4 regions of the Microbulbifer magnicolonia genome follow, and region 2 is predicted to be linked to each of the others. Evidence: predicted binding sites of a transcription regulator. Region 2 holds the regulator's gene; each other region holds the start of a gene.
What was found. The regulator LexA, encoded in region 2, represses DNA repair genes until DNA is damaged. The targets are predictions, from matches to a motif close to ACTGTNTNTANANACAGT.

Region 1: imuA (translesion DNA synthesis-associated protein ImuA) is a predicted target of LexA. The motif match lies at 2,334-2,351, and genes of this name have one in related genera.
Region 3: RRF64_RS16800 (DNA polymerase II) is a predicted target of LexA. The motif match lies at 3,625-3,642, and genes of this name have one in related genera.
Region 4: RRF64_RS04475 (YebG family protein) is a predicted target of LexA. The motif match lies at 1,262-1,279, and genes of this name have one in related genera.

Annotation. Positions count from the first base shown of each region.
Region 1 covers NZ_JAYEFD010000001.1:1,492,796-1,497,835, forward strand. Annotated here, with positions in the region: gene RRF64_RS06565 (hypothetical protein) at 1-36, shown strand, start outside; gene RRF64_RS06570 (hypothetical protein) at 85-270, opposite strand; gene RRF64_RS06575 (BaiN/RdsA family NAD(P)/FAD-dependent oxidoreductase) at 353-1,561, opposite strand; gene dcd (dCTP deaminase) at 1,609-2,178, opposite strand; gene imuA (translesion DNA synthesis-associated protein ImuA) at 2,401-3,108, shown strand; gene RRF64_RS06590 (Y-family DNA polymerase) at 3,468-4,979, shown strand; gene RRF64_RS06595 (error-prone DNA polymerase) at 5,033-5,040, shown strand, end outside.
Region 2 covers NZ_JAYEFD010000001.1:343,319-348,358, forward strand. Annotated here, with positions in the region: gene topA (type I DNA topoisomerase) at 1-2,551, shown strand, start outside; gene RRF64_RS01535 (DUF6586 family protein) at 2,738-3,229, shown strand; gene RRF64_RS01540 (hypothetical protein) at 3,340-3,597, shown strand; gene lexA (transcriptional repressor LexA) at 3,699-4,304, opposite strand; gene RRF64_RS01550 (LOG family protein) at 4,472-5,040, shown strand, end outside.
Region 3 covers NZ_JAYEFD010000004.1:113,409-118,448, reverse strand. Annotated here, with positions in the region: gene RRF64_RS16810 (NAD-dependent succinate-semialdehyde dehydrogenase) at 1-381, shown strand, start outside; gene tsaA (tRNA (N6-threonylcarbamoyladenosine(37)-N6)-methyltransferase TrmO) at 560-1,240, shown strand; gene RRF64_RS16800 (DNA polymerase II) at 1,182-3,590, opposite strand; gene RRF64_RS16795 (ATP-binding protein) at 3,864-4,307, shown strand; gene RRF64_RS16790 (hypothetical protein) at 4,297-4,434, shown strand; gene RRF64_RS16785 (protein-disulfide reductase DsbD family protein) at 4,565-5,040, shown strand, end outside.
Region 4 covers NZ_JAYEFD010000001.1:1,016,266-1,021,305, forward strand. Annotated here, with positions in the region: gene RRF64_RS04465 (DUF924 family protein) at 1-416, shown strand, start outside; gene RRF64_RS04470 (LysE family translocator) at 416-1,033, shown strand; gene RRF64_RS04475 (YebG family protein) at 1,501-1,803, shown strand; gene RRF64_RS04480 (MAPEG family protein) at 1,931-2,320, opposite strand; gene RRF64_RS04485 (amidohydrolase family protein) at 2,457-3,758, opposite strand; gene RRF64_RS04490 (amidohydrolase) at 3,755-5,040, opposite strand, start outside.

The DNA.
Region 1 (5,040 bases), 1.1 Mb from region 2:
TACTACGACCGCCACGGCCGTCGGGTTTACCGCTAGTGCCTGTGGGGTGCAGGGTGAGTCCGGTTGCGGGCTCACCCCCGTTTTTTACAGCAACTCGGTCTTAGTTTTTCCACAGCGCTGGCAGCGGTATTCTGTCACGAGCTTGCCCTGCTTCACGTCGAACTTGCGCTCGGTAACCACCACCCACTTGTGAAAACCATCGCGGCACAGGCTGCTGCCCTTGAATTTCTGCCAGGCAGTTTTGCGTTTGAACGGAAGCACATCGCCCATTTCTTCAAGTCTCCATGTGGGAGCCTGCCCTGCAGGCGATTCTTTGCAGGGCGCGCGCGGCACCCCCCTGCTTCAACAGCCACTAAACCACTTCACCGGCCGCGTGGCCCGATGCCCAGGCCCACTGGAAATTGTATCCGCCCAGCCAGCCGGTCACGTCCAGTACCTCGCCGATAAAGTAGAGCCCCGGCTGCGTCTTGCACTCCATGGTGCGCGAGGAGATGCCGTCGGTAGCCACGCCACCCAGTGTCACCTCCGCGGTGCGGTAGCCCTCGGTACCGGCGGGCACCAGTTGCCAGGTCTGCAGCCTGCGGCCTATTTCCGCCAGCTCGATCTCGCCGTACTGCTTCAGCGGCCGGCTGTCGATATCCTGCCGCTGCAGAAAATGCTGTACCAGCTTCTTGCTCCAGACTTCCGCCAGCGCACTGTGCAGATAGCTGTCCGGATTCTGTGCGCGCCGCTGCTGCAGCCACCCGGCCAGGTCGCGCCCCGGCGCCAGGTCGAACTCCACCGTCTGCCCCTCGCGCCAGTGGCTGGAAATCTGCAGTACCGCCGGCCCGCTGAGACCGCGGTGGGTAAACAGCATCTGCTCGTGGAAACTGCCCTCGCCGCAGCTGGCGGTCACCGCCAGGGCACTGCCGGGCAGCTCCTGCTGCCGCTCCAGCTGGCGCCGGTGCTGGGTAAAGGGCACCAGCGCCGCGCGGGTGGGAATAATATTCAGGCCGAACTGGCGCGCGATCTCGTAGCCCAATCCCGTCGCCCCCATGGTCGGAATCGACAGGCCGCCGGTGGCGATCACCAGGGATTCGCAGCGTACCTGCCCCAGAGAAGTGTCGACCAGAAAACCCTGCTCCAGCGGCGCTATGGCCTCGACGCTGCAGCGGGTGCGGATCTGTGCCTTCGCCGCGCGGCACTCCGCCAGCAGCAGGTCGACGATATCCTTGGACTTGTTGTCGCAGAACAGCTGGCCGAGGGTCTTCTCGTGGTACGGGATCCCGTGCTTCTCCACCAGCGCAATAAAGTCCCACTGCGTGAAGCGGGCCAGGGCCGATTTGCAGAAGTGCGGATTCTCGCCGTAGAAATTTTCAGGCGAAGTGTACAGGTTGGTGAAATTGCAGCGACCGCCGCCGGACATCAGGATTTTCTTGCCGACCTTGTTGGCGTGGTCCAGCGCCAGCACGCTGCGCCCGCGCTGCCCTGCAGTAGCCGCGCACATCAGCCCCGCCGCGCCGGCGCCGACAATCAGTACATCGACGCGTTCGGGCAGCTGGCTGGGAGAAGTTTCTGTCATGGCGGGGATTGTGGCCGCTCGCGCGGCCCCGGAAACTGGCGCGGGGATCAGGCCCGCGGCAGGGTGACGCCGCGCTGGCCCTGGTACTTGCCGCCGCGATCCGCGTAGGAAACATCGCAGACTTCGTCGGACTCGAAGAACAGCATCTGCGCCACGCCCTCGTTGGCGTAGATCTTCGCCGGCAGGTTGGTGGTGTTGGAGAATTCCAGGGTCACATGCCCTTCCCACTCCGGCTCCAGCGGGGTCACATTGACGATGATGCCGCAGCGCGCGTAGGTGGACTTGCCCAGGCAGATGGTCAGCACCGAGCGCGGAATGCGGAAGTACTCGACCGTGCGCGCCAGGGCGAAGGAGTTCGGCGGAATAATGCAGTATTCCCCTTCCACGTCGACAAAGCTGTTCTCGTCGAAGGTCTTCGGATCCACGGTGGCGGAGTGCACATTGGTGAAGATCTTGAACTCACGGGCACAGCGCACGTCGTAGCCGTAGCTGGAGGTGCCGTAGGAGATCAGCCGCTCGCCGTTGCCATTCTGGCGCACCTGGCCCGGCTCGAACGGCTCGATCATGCCGTGCTGCTCGGCCATACGGCGAATCCACTTGTCGGACTTGATACTCACTCCGCTCCCCCTGGGTATTTTCAAAACTGGTCGACTGTTTATCGTGGTCGATAAGGAGCCGAATCATAGCCGTTTTGCGCTGTGCAAAAAAGTGCCAATCGAATCAATGCCCTCTTGTTGCACTGAATCAACTACTGTATAAATCACCAGTATTAACTGTACAGACATACAGTCGCCGCCTGGAGAGGGCGGCCGCGAGGCTGATAAAGAGGGCCAAAAACCGTGAGCAACGCAGAAAACCTATTGCAAAACAATCAGTTAGCCGACCAGTCCAAGCACCAGCGGCTGAGCCGGCTGCTCGCCAGGCCGGATATCTGGCAGGCCGCCAACGAACACAAGCGCCAGCGCGGCGGCATCGCCACCGGCTACGCCAGCCTGGACGCCCTGCTCGCCGGCCGCGGCTGGCCCCGCGGCGCCACCACCGAACTGCTGGTCAACCAATCCGGCATCGGCGAGATATCCCTGCTGCTGCCGGCCCTGGCAGAACTCAGCCAGCGCGAACAGATGCTGGTGCTGGTGAACCCGCCCTTCATTCCCTACGCCCCGGCGCTGGCCAGCGCCGGCGTGCAGCTGGAGAAGCTGCTGATACTGCACCCGCGCGGACAGAAGGACGAACTCTGGGCGATAGAACAGTCCCTGCAGTCCGGCTGCTGCGGCGCCCTGCTCAGCTGGCAGCCTCGCCAGGCACCGGCAGACAAGGATCTGCGCCGCCTGCAGCTCGCCGCCCGCGAGGGCGACTGCCTGCACTTCCACTTCCGCCCCCAGTCCTGCGCCGCCAGCCCCTCCCCGGCCAGCCTGCGCCTGAGTCTCGGCAGTGACGGCGAACAATTAGCTGTACAGCTGCTGAAACAACTGGGCGGCCAGTCCGGCCAGCGCCTGCACCTGGCCCGCAGCGCCGACCTCACCCGCCGCGACCGGCCGCTGCATTGAAGGAAAAGAACTCGGGACTGACGTAGGGTGCGCCGTGCGCACCACCCCGCGCAGCGGTGCGCACCCTACAAAACGCAGCAGCCCCGGGATCGCGGAGCTGTCCTAAGCGCTGAAGGCTGCAGCTCCGCCAGGTGGCACAGCCGCCCCTGGGACAAATCGGCAGGATTGCCGATTTGGACGCCGAAGGCGCCCGCGAAGCGGGTGAGCGCCATGGATGGCGCGAATCACCGCCGAGCCCCAGCTCGGCAAGCGGGCCACAGGCCCGCCCTTGTAGGAGCGGCGGGGCGGCCATCCGCCCACGGCCGCGATCGATCTATCCAAATAGTGGTGTGCAATAGGCAACAAACGGAACCCCAACCATGCTCTGGCTCTGCATCCAATTCCCCAAACTCCCGCTGGAAGTCCTCACCCGCGCCCAGCGCGACGGCACCCAGGCCCACGCCCAGGCCGTGGTGGAACAACAGCTGATCGTGGATGCCAACCGCACCGCCGCCGAGCGCGGCGTGGAGACCGGTCTCACCATCGCCACCGCCTGCGCCCTCTGCGCAGACCTGCAGCTGCTGCAGCGAGATACTCAGCGGGAGGAACAACAACTGCAGCAACTGGCACAGTGGGGCTACAGCTTCACCCCGGTGGTCTCCCCACAGGCCGCCGGCTCCGTGGATGCCGGCGATGTGCACTTCGCCTGCCTGTACCTGGAACTCTCCGGCTGCCTCAAAGCCAGCGGCGGACTGAAACCGCTGCTGCAACAACTGCACCGTGAACTGCGCCAGATGCGCATCAGCGCTTTTATGGGGCTGGGCCACAGCCCCAGCGCCGCGCGCATGCTCAGCCTGCTACCGGAACACCGTCAGTGGCTGAAGGAAACCCAGACCCCACCCAGCCCGCAGCAGTGGCGGCAGTGGATCAGCTTTTCCCCGAGCAAACTGCTCGACTGCGACAACAAGACCATCGCCAAGCTGTACGCCTGCGGCATCAAGCGGGTCAGCCAGTTGCTGGCAATCCCACTGTCGGAAGTGGGCAGCCGTTTCGGCCGCGGCTTCGTCGAATACCTGGCGCGCCTCAACGGCACCCGCCACGACCCGGTGCCCAGCTACCAGCCGCCGCCTGAATTTCACAGTGAGCTCTTCTTTCCCAGCCCGCTGGACAACAGTGAACAACTACTGTTTCCCGCCGCCCGCCTGGTGCGCGAGCTCTGCCAGCAATTACAGCGTCGCCAGCTATACAGCCACCAGCTGCGCTGGAAACTCGACTTCGGCCAGCAGGGCTGCAAGGTCTTCAGCGTCGAAGTCTCACGCCCGATGCTGGATCCGCAGCGGTTGATCGCCCTGACAAAACTGCAGCTGGAAAGAATCCAACTCGAACAGCCAATACAGGCCGTCAGCCTGACCTGCGACCAGCTACTGCCGCTGGAACAGAACCAGCTCGACGACGACCTGTTCGGCAAGAACACCCAGGTACAGCGCAGCCACCAGCTGCTGGACAAACTCAAGGCCCGCCTCGGCCACCAGGCCCTGTCCGGTGTCACCCTGAAGGAGAGCTATCTGCCGGAGCAGGCCTGGGCCAGCGCCGACACCCTGGTGCTGCAGAGCAACCACAGCAAGAAAGGCCACCAGCTGCAGCCCATCAACGCCCCCCGCCCCACCTGGCTGCTGCCCAGGCCCGACAAACTGCAGAGCCGCGAGCACAAGCTCTTTTACCGCGGCGAAATCAGACTGCTGCAGGGCCCCGAGCGCATCGACGGCTACTGGTGGCAACACGGCCGCCACGGGCGGGACTACTACCTGGCGCGGGGGGAGGAAGGCGGGCTCTACTGGGTGTTTCAGGACCTGACTTCGGAGGACTGGTATTTACATGGGGTTTACGGCTAGCCCAACAGCATGACGAAACACATAAGCTGCCCCAGGTAGCACATCAATAAATCATGAGTGA
Region 2 (5,040 bases):
GGTTGATGCCAAGGAGCGCGCCCGCCGCGCTGCTGAGACCCGCAAGCTGTCCCCCGAGGACAAAGAGGTCTACAAGCGCAAGAAGAACCGCGAGCAGTTGATCAAGCGCATGGGCATAGACCCGGATCACAACTGGGCCGCCCACTACGAGATACTGCCGGGCAAGGAAAAGGTGGTCAGCGAACTGCGCAAGCTCGCCGCCGAGGCGGACAATATCTATCTGGCGACGGACTTGGACCGCGAGGGGGAGGCCATCGCGTGGCACCTGCGTGAAGCGATCGGCGGAGACGACGAGCGCTACCGTCGCGTGGTGTTCAACGAGATCACCAAGTCCGCGATTCAGGGGGCCTTCAAGGATCCGGGCCGGTTGAACATCAACCGCGTCAATGCCCAGCAGGCGCGCCGCTTCCTCGACCGGATCGTCGGCTACATGGTGTCACCGCTGCTGTGGGAAAAGGTCGCCCGCGGTCTCTCCGCCGGCCGTGTACAGTCGGTGGCGGTGCGCCTGGTGGTCGAGCGCGAACGCGAGATTCGCGCTTTTATTCCCGAAGAGTACTGGACACTGTTTGCGGATACGGCAACCGCCCAGGCCGATGCTCTGCGCCTGGAAGTCAAGAAGCAGGCCGGCGAGATATTCCGCCCGACGAATGAAGAGCAGGCCAGTGCCGCCACCAAGGCGCTGCAGGCCAGCGAGTTTGTGGTCGGTGCACGGGACGACAAGCCCACCAGCTCCAAGCCGACAGCGCCCTTTATTACCTCTACCCTGCAGCAGGCCGCGAGCAACCGCCTCGGCTTCAGCGTCAAGAAAACCATGATGTTGGCCCAGCGCCTGTACGAGGCCGGGCATATCACCTATATGCGTACCGATTCCACCAACCTCAGTAAGGAAGCGGTGGATTCGGTGCGGGAATTTATCGGTGAACAGTTCGGCGATAAATACCTGCCGGAGTCCCCCAACAGCTACAGCAGCAAAGAGGGGGCCCAGGAAGCGCACGAGGCAATTCGCCCGTCGGATGTCCGCATACAGCCGAATATGTTGTCCGGGGTCGAAAGGGATGCGGAGCGTCTGTACAACCTGATCTGGCAGCAATTCGTCGCCTGCCAAATGACGCCGGCCCAGTTCACTTCCACTTCCATCGTGGTCAATGCCGGTGATTTTGAGCTGCGCGCCCGTGGCCGTGTGATCCGTTTCGACGGCTTCCTCAAAGTGGCGCCGCCGGTCAGCAAGAAGGACGAGGACCTGGTGCTGCCGGATGTCAAAGTCGGCGAAAAACTGGCGCTGAAGAAGCTGGAACCGAAGCAGCACTTCACCAAACCGCCGGCGCGCTACAGCGAGGCGGCACTGGTAAAAGAGCTGGAAAAACGCGGTATCGGCCGCCCGTCTACCTATGCTTCGATTATCTCCACCATCCAGGATCGCGGCTATGTGCGCCTGGAAAACCGCCGTTTCTATGCGGAGAAAATGGGAGATATCGTTACCGATCGCCTCAGCGAAAGCTTCAAGAACCTGATGGACTACGGCTTTACCGCAAACCTGGAAGAATCCCTGGATGCGGTGGCGGACGGCGAAAAGGGCTGGAAAGAACTGCTCGACGAATTTTACGAAGATTTCTCCGGGCGACTGGAAAAGGCCCAGGCCGCCGACGGTGGGATGCGTCGCAACACACCGACCGACACAGATATTGCGTGCAGTCAGTGCGGTCGCCACATGCAGATCCGCACAGGGTCAACCGGGGTGTTCCTCGGCTGTTCAGGCTATGCGCTGCCGCCGAAAGAGCGCTGTACCAACACCATGAACCTGGTGTCCGGCGATGAGGCCGTGGACGCGGACAAGGACGAGGAAGCGGAATCCCGCCAGTTGCGGGAGAAGCGCCGCTGTGCCAAGTGCGGCACGGCCATGGACAGTTATCTGCTGGACGAGCACCGCAAGTTGCATATCTGTGGCAACAACCCGGATTGCAGCGGCTACGAGGTAGAGCAGGGCACTTTCAAGATCAAGGGTTACGACGGACCTTTGATCGAGTGCGACAAGTGCGGCAGCGATATGCAGCTGAAATCCGGCCGTTTCGGCAAATATTTCGGGTGCACCAACGAAGCCTGTAAGAATACCCGCAAGCTGCTGAAGAATGGGCAGCCGGCGCCGCCGAAAATGGATCCTGTACCCATGCCGGAGCTGCCCTGCGAGAAGGTGGACGACCACTATATTCTTCGCGACGGCGCTTCCGGGCTGTTTCTGGCAGCCAGCCAGTTCCCCAAGAACCGCGAGACCCGCGCACCGCTGGTGAAGGAATTGCTGCCGCACCAGAGCGAAATTGATCCGAAGTACAGCTTCCTGTTCTCTGCGCCGACGGAAGATGACCAGGGGCGCGATACCGTGGTCCGCTTCAGCCGCAAGACCCAGGAACAGTATGTGCAGTCCGAGGAAGAGGGCAAGGCCACCGGTTGGCGGGCTTTCTACCGCGACGGCAAGTGGCAGATCGATGCCGGCAGCAAGACCAGCACAGCCAAGCGCAAGCCGGTGCGCAAGAAGGCGGCGGCGAAACGCAAATGAAGCCCGCACTTGTCACAATCGTCCGTAGCGAGGCGGTTCCAGAGTACGGCATGACTGGCTGTCGCTAATGGAGGAGCGCGCAGGCATACTTGCCGTATGTCGAGCCGGTCCGACGCCTCGGCTCCGACCGAGTGAAAACCAATCAGGGCGTGCTGTTGGGCCGCCGCAGTAGGAGGATTGCGACAAATGCGGGCTAATCCCTATACCGGCTCTGTCGCCTCGGCACTGCGCAAGAGCGAGCTGTTACTGCAGGCGGGTGGCGGCGCACCCCTGCAGCGCGCCGCGTTACAGGAGGCGGCCGTGTTCCAGTTGTGGCGGGCCTATCGCGCCTTCCTCGCGGAGTTGGCCTTCCAGCTGCAGCTGAACGCGGAGCCGGAATCCGCCCAGGCGCTGGGCGAGCGCGCTCGCGCATTCGGCAAAACCAGCAGTGAGGCGGCGGAGCTGGAGGGGCTGGCCGCGGACCCCGATAGCTGGCTCGCGGGATTGCAGAGCTCATGGGTGCAGCTGTGGAGTTTTTCCGGCGAAACTGATCGCAAACGCGAATCCGCCAACCTGATCCCGGCACAGAATCTTTCCGCACCCGGTCCGGTGCAGCTCACTGATGATTTATTGCGCGACTGGCACTCTGCCCTCAATGAGCTGGTGCGACGTCAGCGCGCTCAGTCGGAAGAGTGGTAGCGGGCCGCCTTCGCATTTCCCGAGCGCCGCCGGCCAAGTGCAGCGCTGAAACTCCCGGGATGCCTGTGGTACACTGCGCGCAAACTGATGTGCTGCGAAGGGAGAAGCGAATGTCCTCCGAGACCTTTGAAATTATCGAGCTGGCCAATGGTGATGTGGCACTGCGCCGCGCCGGCCACAAGGAGGACCCGCTGGTGCGCATCCACTTTTCAGCGGAGAGTCTGCAGTTCCTGCGCGATCACAAGGTTGCGATTGCGCGCGCCATGCTGGAGGCCGGCATCGAAGCTGTGCAGAATATAGACGATCTGGAGCCGGGTTATCTGGACGAAGACGACGAGCTGTTGCCGATCAATCACACGGTGCACTAATCGATCAATACGCAGCCAAATAGAACAATGTAGGAGCGGCGACCGCCATCCCTGGCGGTCGCCGCTCCTGCAAATCCAGTGCGAAAAAGCCGCGCCTGCGGTCAGGGGCTCTGGCGAATCACGCCCACCGCCAGTCCTTCGATCGCGAAACTCTTATCCCGCATATCCACTTGAATCACGTCGAAATCGTCGTTTTCCGGCAGTAGCTGTACCGTGGCCTGGTTGCCTTTGCGCCGGAATCGCTTGACCGTCACCTCATCCTCGATGCGCGCCACGACGATCTGGCCATTGCGCACCTGATCGGTTTTCTGTACCGCCAGCAGGTCGCCGTCGAGAATGCCGGCATCGCGCATGCTCATGCCGTGTACCCGCAGCAGGTAATCCGCCGGCGGGTGGAAGAAGTCCGCGGGCAGATTGCAGTAGTCCTCGATATTTTCCTCCGCCAGGATCGGATTGCCCGCGGCCACCCGGCCGACAATCGGCAGGCCGGTCTGGTGGTCCGGGATGCGGATGCCCCGCGATGCCCCGGCGACCATTTCAATGGCCCCCTTGCGCGCCAGTGCCTTCAGGTGCTCCTCTGCCGCGTTGGGCGAGCGGAAACCCAGTTCCTGAGCAATCTCCGCCCGGGTGGGCGGGTAGCCGGTTTCGTCCAGATAGACTTTGATCAGTTCCAGTACCTGGGCCTGGCGTGCAGTGAGATTGGTCATAGGGGTTACCTGGTCTGTTTCTGTATTTATATACAGTTGCTGGGATTATATACAGATTTCGAGGTCGCGCAATGCTCGCAGTGATGTCGCAAATCACTGCTACATTGAAGGGGAAGGAATAAAGCGAAGAAGAGCTCGTAGAATTACGCGACAACGAGGGAATAATAATGCTAGACGCGAAAATGCCCGAGGCCTGGCGCGTACTGCGCATTCAGTCCGAACTGGTGGATGGCATCGAGCGCCTGATCGCGCTCAGTGGCGCCGTCACCGTTTTTGGCAGCGCGCGTTTCCCGGAAGACAGCCCGGAATACCGGCAGGGCGTCAGGTTGGGCGAGTTACTGGCCGCGGAAGGTATTTCGGTGATTACCGGGGGCGGTCCGGGATTGATGGAAGCCTGCAATCGCGGCGCCTACCCGCAGCCGGGCGCCTCCATAGGGCTCAATATCGAGCTGCCATTCGAACAGAAGGCCAACCCCTACCAGGATATCAGCCTGCACTTTCGCTACTTTTTTGTGCGCAAGTTTATGTTCGTAAAACATGCGGTGGGTTTCGTCGGGCTGCCGGGGGGTTACGGTACGCTCGATGAGTTGTTCGAGGCGCTGACACTGGTGCAGACACATAAGGTGCGACGTTTTCCGATTGTACTGGTGGGTAAGCGCTATTGGTCCGGCTTGCACGACTGGTTGGTGGACACGGTGCTCGAACGGGGCTGCATCGATGCCTCCGATCTCGACCT
Region 3 (5,040 bases), on a different contig from region 2:
GGCGGACCCAACGCACTCGGCGAATGCTTCTACGCCCCCACGGTCTTGACTGACGTCAACGAGCAGATGCGTCTGTTCAAGGAAGAGATCTTTGGCCCGGTGGCGCCGCTGTTCAAGTTCTCCACCGAGGAAGAAGTGATCCGCATGGCCAACGATACCGAGTTCGGCCTCGCCTCCTATTTCTACTCCCGCGATATCGGCCGTATCTGGCGCGTCGCCGAAGGCCTGGAATACGGCATGGTCGGCATCAACGAGGGTATCGTCTCCAACGAGATGGCGCCTTTCGGCGGCGTCAAGCAGTCCGGCCAGGGGCGGGAGGGCTCCAAGTACGGACTCGATGACTACCTGGAGATCAAATACCTCTGTATGGGGGGGATTTGAGCAATGTGGAATGCGGAATTATGAATGCGGAACTAGAAAGAAACGCTGTAGGAGCGGCCGTTGGCCGCGATCGATTCCGCGGCTTCAGTTGCAGCGCTTTCGCGGCCAAGAGCCCTGCCATTTGGCAATACGTTGGCCCGCGTATTCCGCATTCCGCATTCCGCAATCATCATTCCAAATGACCCCCATCGCGCGCGTGCGCTCCTGCTTTGGCGAGAAGTTCGGCGTTCCCCGCCAGCCGCTGCTGGCGGACGCCAGCCGTGCGGCGATTGAACTGCTGCCGCCGCTGGATACGCCCGACGCGGTGGCCGGCCTGGAGGAAAACACGCATATCTGGGTGATTTTCCAGTTCCACCAGGCTGCCGGCCAGTGGTCCGCCAAGGTGCGCCCGCCGCGTCTCGGCGGCAACAGGAAACTCGGTGTTCTCGCCACCCGTTCGCCATTTCGCCCCAACAATATCGGCCTGTCGGTGGTGCGTCTGCTGGAAGTGCGCACCAAACCGAAGGTCGAGCTGATTGTCGGCGGCGCCGATCTGGTGGACGGCACCCCGGTGCTGGATATCAAACCCTATATTCCCTACGCCGACGCACTCGACGATGCTCAGAGCGCATTTGCCGGCGCGCCGCCGGCGCCGATTAACGTGTTGATTCCCGATCATATTCGCGAGCAGGCTGCCGCCTATCGCGATGACTGGGGCACGGACCTGCCGCTGCTGATTGAACAGGTGCTGGCCCAGGATCCCAAGCCCGCATACCAGCTGCCTGACCCGGATCGCATTTACGGCATGCAGCTGTGCGGATTCAATCTGCGCTGGCGCTACCTTTCCTCGGCCGCGCTCGAGGTTGTGGGGCTGGAGTAACGGCTTCGAACAGGCCCAGCTGGCCATCCACCAGGTTGTCGAAATCCAGCGCTACGAAGGGCAATATGGCCTCGGCCACCGGTTTGAACTGCTTGTCGATGTAGTGCTGGTAGTCGATGGGCGACTGGCGATGCTCCACGGGCTCCGGGCCATTGAGGGTGATCACATAGCGGATCCAGCCCTTGTTCTGGTAGCGGGGCGCCAGGCCCCGCTGGCGGCGGAGTTCATCGGCCTGTCGCGCCGCCCGCACATGGGGCGGCACGTTTTTTACGTATTGCTCCAGCCTGCGCCTGAGCCGCTTGCGGTACACGAGCTGCTCGTCCATATCCCCGGCCCGGGTCTTCGCCACCGTCTCGCGGATATATTCGGACGGATCCTCGCCCCGAAACACCATGGCGTAGAGCCGGGTCTGGAACTGCTTGGCCAGGGCGGTCCAGTCGCTGCGCACCGTTTCCAGACCCTTGAATACCAGCTTTTCCTCTCCCCCTTGCACCACCAGGCCCGCATAGCGCTTCTTGGAGCCCGCCTCCGAGCCGCGAATGGTGGGCATCAAGAAGCGCCGGTAATGGGTTTCGAATTCCAGCTCCAGCAGGCAGTTCAGCGCCAGCTCCTCTCTGAGCTTGTGCCGCCAGCGCGCGTTGATCTCGGCGGCCAGGGCCTTGCCGGTGGCATCCGCCTCGTCGGGGCTGGGGCGGCCGCTCAGCCAGACAAAGGTGGAATCGGTATCGCCGTAGATCACCTGGTGCCCCAGCTCCTCAATCCAGCGGGCGGTCTGCTGCATGATCTCATGGCCGCGCAGGGTGATGGAGCTGGCCAGGCGCGTGTCGTAGAAACGGCAGCCCCCCGAGCCCAGCACCCCGTAGAAGGAGTTCATGATGATCTTGATGGCTTGGGAGCGGGCGGCGTCCTGCTCCCGCTTGGCGATGTCCCGCTGCGCCCAGAGATCGGCAATGATGTCCGGCAGGAAGTGCCTGTCACGGGAAAAGCGCGCGCCGCGAAAACCGGGGATGGCATCGTCGTCCACCAGACCCTCGGACAATCCCTCAACCAAGCCCATTGGATCGATCTTGAAGGTGCGGATAATGCTCGGATACAGGCTCTTGAAATCCAGCACCAGCACGTTGTCGTAGAGGCCCGGTCGGGAGTCCATCACATAGCCGCCGGGGCTGGCCAGGCCGCCGTCGGCGGGCAGGTTGGGGGCCACAAAGCGGCTGCGGTGCAGTTTGGGCAGATAGAGGTTGGTGAAGGCCGCCACAGAGCCGCCGCTGCGATCCAGCTCCAGGCCGGTGAGCTGGGCTCTAAGGCGCAGGTAATCCAGCAGCCGGGCGTGCTGGAAGATGTCCCAGACCAGACGGCAGTCTTCCAGGTTGTAGGCGGCCAGCTTGGGCTTGTTGTGGCGAAAGTCGTGCTCGATCGCCGCAAGGCGGTTGTCCACGTCTTCGGTGTCCTTGCCCCTGCCCAGCAGGTTCTGGGCCACGAACTCCAGGCTGAAACTCTCGAAGTTGTAGGTGGCGCTCTTCAGGCCGTCGATACCGTCCAGTACCACCCGGCCCGGCAGGGTCACAAAGCCCTGGCCGCCTTCCCGGCCATCCCGCCAGCGGGCATCCGCGCCACCGCGGCCAAGCTTCAGGCGCAGGCCGTGGCGCTCGGCCCTTTTCAACAGCAGCCGGAAATCAAAGTCCACCACGGACCAGCCGATGATGATGTCCGGATCCAGGCATTGGATCCTGGCCTCCAGGGCCTCGAGCAGGGCCCGCTCGTCAGCCACCCAGTCAATGGCAGTATCGGCGCTCTGGGGCTGGCCCACCATCAGCACCTCTGCCACGCCGTGGCCATAGAGGCCGATGGAATACAGCTCGCCCTGGCCGGAGCACTCCACATCCAGGGACACCACGTTGAAATCCGGCTGCACCTCCGCGCCCTTGAGGCGCACCTGGCGATACTCCGTATAGCCGTCTTTGGCCTGGGCCCGGCCCTCGAAGTAGAGGCCACCGCGGGCAAAGCGCTCCATCAGATAGCGGTCGTGCAGACGAAAATCCCCTTCGAACACCTGGATACCGCGATTTTGCAGCAGGGTCTGGCCCCGACGGTGGGCATCGATGGTGGGAAAATACAGCACGGCCGCTTCCTCGCGGCCAAAGGTCTGAAAGCCCGGCTGCTGCCAATCGTAGGGCACGCCGGCCAGGGCCTCGGCCACCTGGGCCCGATCTGCCACCCTCACCATAAAGACGGGCTGCTCTCCCTCGATGACCAGCTTGGCGGGGCCCTGGGGCGTGGTCAGCCAGTAGTGGATGCAGGTGCTGTCGCCCTGATCAAAGCTGTGGCGGCTGAGGAGAAATCCTTGTGGCAAGAGGCTGTCTTGGGTGGTGGCTTTGCGTCATTTTACTGGATAAATCTACAGATACCAGCACCACCCAAGTGACGACAAGAATCGCCCCTGGCATCTAACCTCCAGTGAATAATCCACGGAGGTTAATGGTGAGTCATGCCCATTTTCAGTTTCATCCGGCCGCCGGCCAGCGTGCGCCCCCGTACCGCGGTACTCGACATCAAACCCTGTATGCCGTCCGCCGATGCCCTTGCCCAGGCGCGGCGTGCGGCGACATGACTCGGGAGTTGATTCGTGAAAGGTATTATTTTTATCGGATTGCAGGCCAGCGGAAAATCGACCTTCTACCTGGAGCACTTCTACAAGACGCATATCCGGCTCAACCTGGATATGTTGAAGACCAGGCACCGGGAGAAGATCCTGTTTGACGCCTGCCTCGAGTCCAAGCAGCCGGTGGTGATCGATAACACCAACCCCACCAGAAAGGACCGGCAAAAATATGTCGCCGGGTTCAAGAACCACCGCTTCGAGGTGGTGGGCTACTATTTCGCCGCAAGCCTGGAGGACTGCCTGGAAAGCAATTCCCGGCGGCAGGGGAGAGACCGCGTTCCCGAGGCTGGCATCAGAGCAACCTGTCGCAAGCTTGAATTACCGGCGTTGGCGGAAGGGTTTGATCAGCTCTACCGTGTGACCCTGAAAGAGGGGCGGTACCGGGTGGAAGCCTGGCATGAAATTTGATGAGCTCGACAGAAAAATACGCGTGTTTGAAACCGCTGACGATCACTGCGTACTGCCGGATATCTTGATTGTGGCCCGGCTTGCCGGACGCTGCTTCACCAGCTTGACAGGAGACCGGCGTCAGTAGCGATGGATTTGCAGGAACCCCGGGAATCCGATTGAATGGCGTATCCGTAGTAAATAGCAGCCCGGTAGCCAGTGCCCAGCGGAACAGTGGGCGCGGGCATAGGGGGAAATTCCGCAGGGAGAGTGCTGCAGTGTCCTTATTTAAGCGCCTGGTTGCGATCCTGGTGGGCTCGATAATGGCGGCGGTTGCCGGGGTATCTTTCGCCCAGGACAGCGCCAGTGGTGACCATGTGCGCGTGCGCTGGCTGGCGCCGGATTCTTTTGCCCGCGGCGAGGCCGAGACGATCGGTTTCCACTTCGAGGTGGATCCGGGCTGGCATGTGTACTGGCGCAACGCGGGCGATTCGGGCGCGGCGCCGCGGTTCGATATCAGCGCCAGCGGCGCCGGGATCGGCGCGATACAGTGGCCATTTCCGGTGCGCCTGCCGATCGAGCACCTGACCAATCTCGGCTACGAGGGCGATGTCGCCTATCTGTTCGATGTGACGCCCGCCGCCGATGCGGAGCAGGTATCACTCGATGTAAATCTCGAATGGCTGGTGTGCAAGGTCGACTGCATCCCCGGTTTCGGCACCATGAAGTTGGCGCGCCCCGTTGGCGAGGTGGC
Region 4 (5,040 bases), 670 kb from region 2:
TCGAGGGGGAGATGGCGCTGGTCCTGCTCTGTGACCAGTTCACCCGCAATATCTATCGCTATACCAGCCGCGCCTATGCCGGCGACCCGCTGGCGCTCGAGATTGCGCTGGCAGTCATCGAGCGGGGGGACGACCTGGAAATGGGCCTCTACCAGCGCGCCTTCCTCGGCATGCCGCTGGAACACAGTGAACTGCCGGCAATTCAGCAGCGCTCGGTGGACTACTTCAACCGGCTGCGCATGGACTACCTGAACGGCGCCGAGGGCGCGGCCCAGGCCGAGAACTTCTACCAGTACGCTCTCGCCCACCGCGAGGTGATCGACGAGTTCGGCCGCTACCCGCATCGCAATGCGGCCCTGGGGCGCGAATCGACGCCGGCAGAACAGAAGTGGCTGGATCAGGGAGGGGGCTTCTGATGGATCTGCTCAGCTGGATGTCCCTGGCCGGTATCTGCGCCCTCGGCGCCATGTCCCCCGGTCCGAGCCTGTTGATTGTGCTGCGCAGCGCCGCCTCGGGGCTGCGCCAGGGCCTCGCCTGCGCCCTGGCCCACGGCGCCGCCGTGGCCATCTATGCCGGTATCACCGCCTTCGGCCTGGCGGTGCTGATTACCCGCTCGCCGCTGCTATTCAGCGTACTGCAATGGGCCGGGGCGGCGATGCTGGTGTACCTGGGCTGGAAGGCTCTGCGCGCACCGGCACCCAACGCCGATGCGGCCAGGATTCCGGCGCCGCAGCAATCCGTCGGCCGCTCGGCGATGCAGGGGTTCGGCATCGCCTTCTTCAATCCAAAAATCGCGGTCTTCTTCACCGCCCTGTTCAGCCAGTTTGTCGCCGAACATCAGGCCCTCGCCACCAAACTCGGCATGGCCGCCCTGGCCGCCGGTATCGATGCCGGCTGGTACTGCCTGATAGCGCTCGCCGTCTACGCCGGCCGCAATCGCAGCTGGGTGAGCAGATCGGTCGGCCACCGGATGCAACAGCTGTTTGGCGTGCTGCTGATCGGCCTGGCGGCGCGGCTGGTACTGAGCATTTAGCCCGACCATTTCACATTTCTGCTGCGCAAAAAAAAATGGCCCGCTCTGCGGGCCTTAAACGTCTTACTGCGGGGTCGGAGCTGACTGTCCAATTGGGGGGTAGGAAGACAGTCAACTGCCACACTCATTATGACAGCCCGGGCGACCCCGCGCCGACCTGCCACCGCAACCTCGACTCCATTTGTCGCAACTCCGACTCCGACATTCGCGTTCCACCCCGCCATTGACACTGAACACTTATACAGATACTGTACAAACATACAAGTCTAGTCTCCGTACAGCAATAGAACCTACTGCGAGCGATCTGAGTACGCCATCTGCACCCTACAAGGTGTAGTTATTTAGGCTCAGCTAAACGCCAACACCTTGTAACGCACAGCTGACGCACTCAGATCGCTCTCGCTACGGCCCTATTGCTGCACGGAGACTAGCTATCAAACGCCGCAAAAAATAACCGGAGGCACAACATGGCCGTAGTAGCTGTTTGGAAATGCGATAGAGACGGAGCAATGTTCGACAACAAAAAAGACGCCGAAGAACACGACAAGATGCTGGAACTGGCCGCCAATATCACCGCGCTGATTGAGCGCCATATCGACGGCATTTCCGAGCAGGCCGGAGAAGAGATCGGCCTGCTGCTGGCCAAGCGCCGCGACGACCTGGCCAAAGCCTGCAAAGGCAGGCCGGAAGTGCTGCTGGAAGAGACAGAGGCCGAAGTTCAGCAGGAAGCGGACGACGACCGCGTCACCCCTTTCGCCGCGAACCAGTAATTCTCAAGGTTTAGTTTTTCAGGTTTCCATCCCTGTACTTGCCGCCCGGCTCTGCGCCGGGCTTTTTTTTGCACTGTCCTTGTAGGAGCGGCCGCTCCAGGAATTCACGGCGCCTTCGGCCCTACGATTAAATCAATGCGAAACCTATATCGATGACAGCCAGTATCAGAATCACCGTCCAGCTGATTGCCGTACCCCAGAAGCGCCCCGGATGATAGCCGCCCTTCGCCACAGTAAGACCAATGGCATGCATCAAACGCCCCAGCAGAAACAAACCGCCGAGAATATACAGCCACAACGCGGCGAGGCCGCCGAGCTCCGCAATCACCATCAAAATTAACGCGATCGGAATATTCTCGACGGCATTGGCATGCACCCGCACCCGCACCTCGTTTTCCCGCCGCTCTCCACTGCCGAGCCCGATTTTTTCGGTGCGGCGAAACTGCACCACCCGAAACGCCAGCACAATGATCAGGATCGCGTATAGGCCCGCGTAGAGCGCCGTTACATTAGTCATCTATTTGTCTCCTGCCAGTAACATCATCTCGTAGAGTGCACAAACTGAATGCTGGTTTTGTCCATTGTGGGAGCCTGCCCTGCAGGCGATTGAATTTGCCCGCAGGGATGGCAGCTGGCTTCCCAACCAGACGGCCCTAGAATTTGTAACCGAAACCATGGCCCTGTTCGGGCTTCAGGTAGCGGTCGCGCAGGCGGGTCGAGCGGGTGACCAGCGACTGGGATTTGCCGTCAATCAGTACCTGCTCGGGATAACTGGTGACCTCCAGCGGATCGCCGCTCCACACCACGATATCCGCCACCGCACCCGGCTGGAGGCTGCCGCCGTCGATGCCGAAGATCTCGGCCACGTTGGCGCTGATGGACTTGAGGCCCTCCTCGTAGGGCAGCCCGCTGGCCACCGCATTGCCGGCAGACTGACGCGCGAGGTACACGTTGTGGGTCGAGGCGTACTCCGGCCCACTGATCGCCACGGTGACACCGGCCTTGGTCATCAGCGCGGCATTGTCCAGGCGCGCGCCCAGACTGGAGAAGGAATTCGGCAGGTTGTTGATTGCATCGATCACCACCGGCACCCCGGCGGCGGCGAGCTGATCAGCCACCATCCAGCCCTCGGCCGCACCCAGGATCACCAGCTTCAGGTCGTATTTCTTCGCCAGCTCGATGGTCCAGAGGATGTCGCTGGCGCGATCGGCGGTGACCAATAATGGCTGCTTGCCGTCGATCAGCAGTTGCAGCGCCTCCAGGTCGGCAATGCTGTGGTTCAGCTCGCGCCAGTCGCCGCGGCGAATCGCCTCCTTGTTGCCACGATACTCGCGCGCCTCCTCGAGTGCGTTCTCGATCTTGGCGTAGGCGCTGGCTCGGCTGCCGCCGGCCAGCTGCCCGCCGGCCTCGCCCAGATAGGCCTTCTGCGCCAGGTCCCTGGCCACCACGCTGTCGAAATCGCCATTCAGCTTGATCGCGAAACTGCGCCCGGCAAACACGCGCTGCGGGTTGCCGACGCTGTCGCCCCAGAGGCTGATACCCGGGAACACCAGCGCGCGGGTGACGCCGCCGGCGCGGTTGAACGGGATCAGGGTGGACTTGGGATTGTAGGCGGGCAGCGGATCGAAGGCGCTGCCGATACTCTCGCCGGTCACCGCGTAGTCGTTGGTGGCGCTGGCCGCGCCTATCTCAACCAGACCCAGTTCGGACACGGGCGCTATCACGCCCGGGGTGACCACCTTGCCGCGGGCATCGATGACGCGGTCGGCGCCGACATCCAGGGACAGCCCTATGTCCTGCACGCGCCCGTCGACCACCAGCACATCCGCCGACTCGAAACTGCCCCGGTCGGACAGGGTGTGCACCTTGCCGCCCTTGATCAGGACGGATTCCGCCTGGGCAGTGCCCGCACCCAGCCCGAGGATCAGCGCGCAAATCAGTAATACCTTGTTCACAGCCGCTCCCCCTCTGCGTCGAGAATGCCCAGTTCAAAGTCACTGCGCGGTTGGCGCGCGGCGTCCGCGCGGTCGTACATCAGTTCGCCGTCGATAAACACCTTGTCCGCCTGCGCATAGACACTGAACGGATTGCGGGACCAGACCACCACATCGGCCATCTTGCCCTGCTCCAGGCTGCCGGTCTGTTCGGCGATACCCAGCGCCTTGGCCGGGTTCAGGGACATCCACACCACCGCGTCCTTGGGCTGGATATCGAAGCCGGCGCGCTGGCCCGCGGTCATGGCCTTGGCGACCTCCTCGTTCAGCTGCTGGATGCCAACGGCGGAATCCGAGTGGATCATCGCGCAGGCCTTGGCCTGATCGACGATGGCGATGTTGGCCTCGGTCATATCGAAGGCCTCGTGCTTGAAGCCCCACCAGTCGGCCCACATGGCCGCGCACACATTGTTCTCCGCCAGCAGGTCCGCCACCTTGTAGGCCTCGACCGCGTGATGGAAGGTAGAGATCTTGAAATCGAACTCCTTGGCGATATCCATCATGATCGCCATTTCCTCGCCGCGGTAGCAGTGGTTGTGCACCAGAATCTCGCCATTCAGCACGCCGGCGAGGGTTTCCAGCTGCAGATCGCGTTCGGGTTCGTCGCCGCCTTTCTCGCGGAATTTATCCCACTTGTCCTTGTATTCGCTGGCGGCAATCCAGGCGCTGCGGTAGCCGGCCACATTGCCCATGCGGGTGGAGGGCAGCGTGCCCTTGGCGCCGTAGACGCGTTTCGGGTTTTCACCGCAGGCCATCTTCAGGCCATAGGGCGCACCGGGGAATTTCATATCCTGCACGCGGCGCCCGGGCACATTCTTCAGTGTCACGCTGCGCCCGCCGAACAGGTTGGCGGAGCCCGGCAGAATCTGCATGGTGGTCACGCCGCCGGCCAGCGCCAGCGCGAACTGGGGATCCTGGGTCCACACCGAGTGCTCCGTCCACACCTGCGCGGTGTTCGGCGATGTCATCTCGTTGCCGTCCTGGGAGGATTCGATGGCCGGCGCCGGGTAGTTACCCAGATGCGAGTGCACGTCGATAATGCCCGGCGTCACCCACTTGCCTTTGCCGTCCACGACCAGGGCGTCCTTGGGCGCCTTGAGCCCCTCACCGATCTTCGCGATCTTGCCCTCGGTCAAGAGAAGATCGGTATTATCCAGCTGTTCACCGGTACCGGTGAGCAGTGTCGCCCCCTGAATCAGCACCGGGCGGGACTGGGTCATGGCGTAGGTGGAGGGGAAAGCGT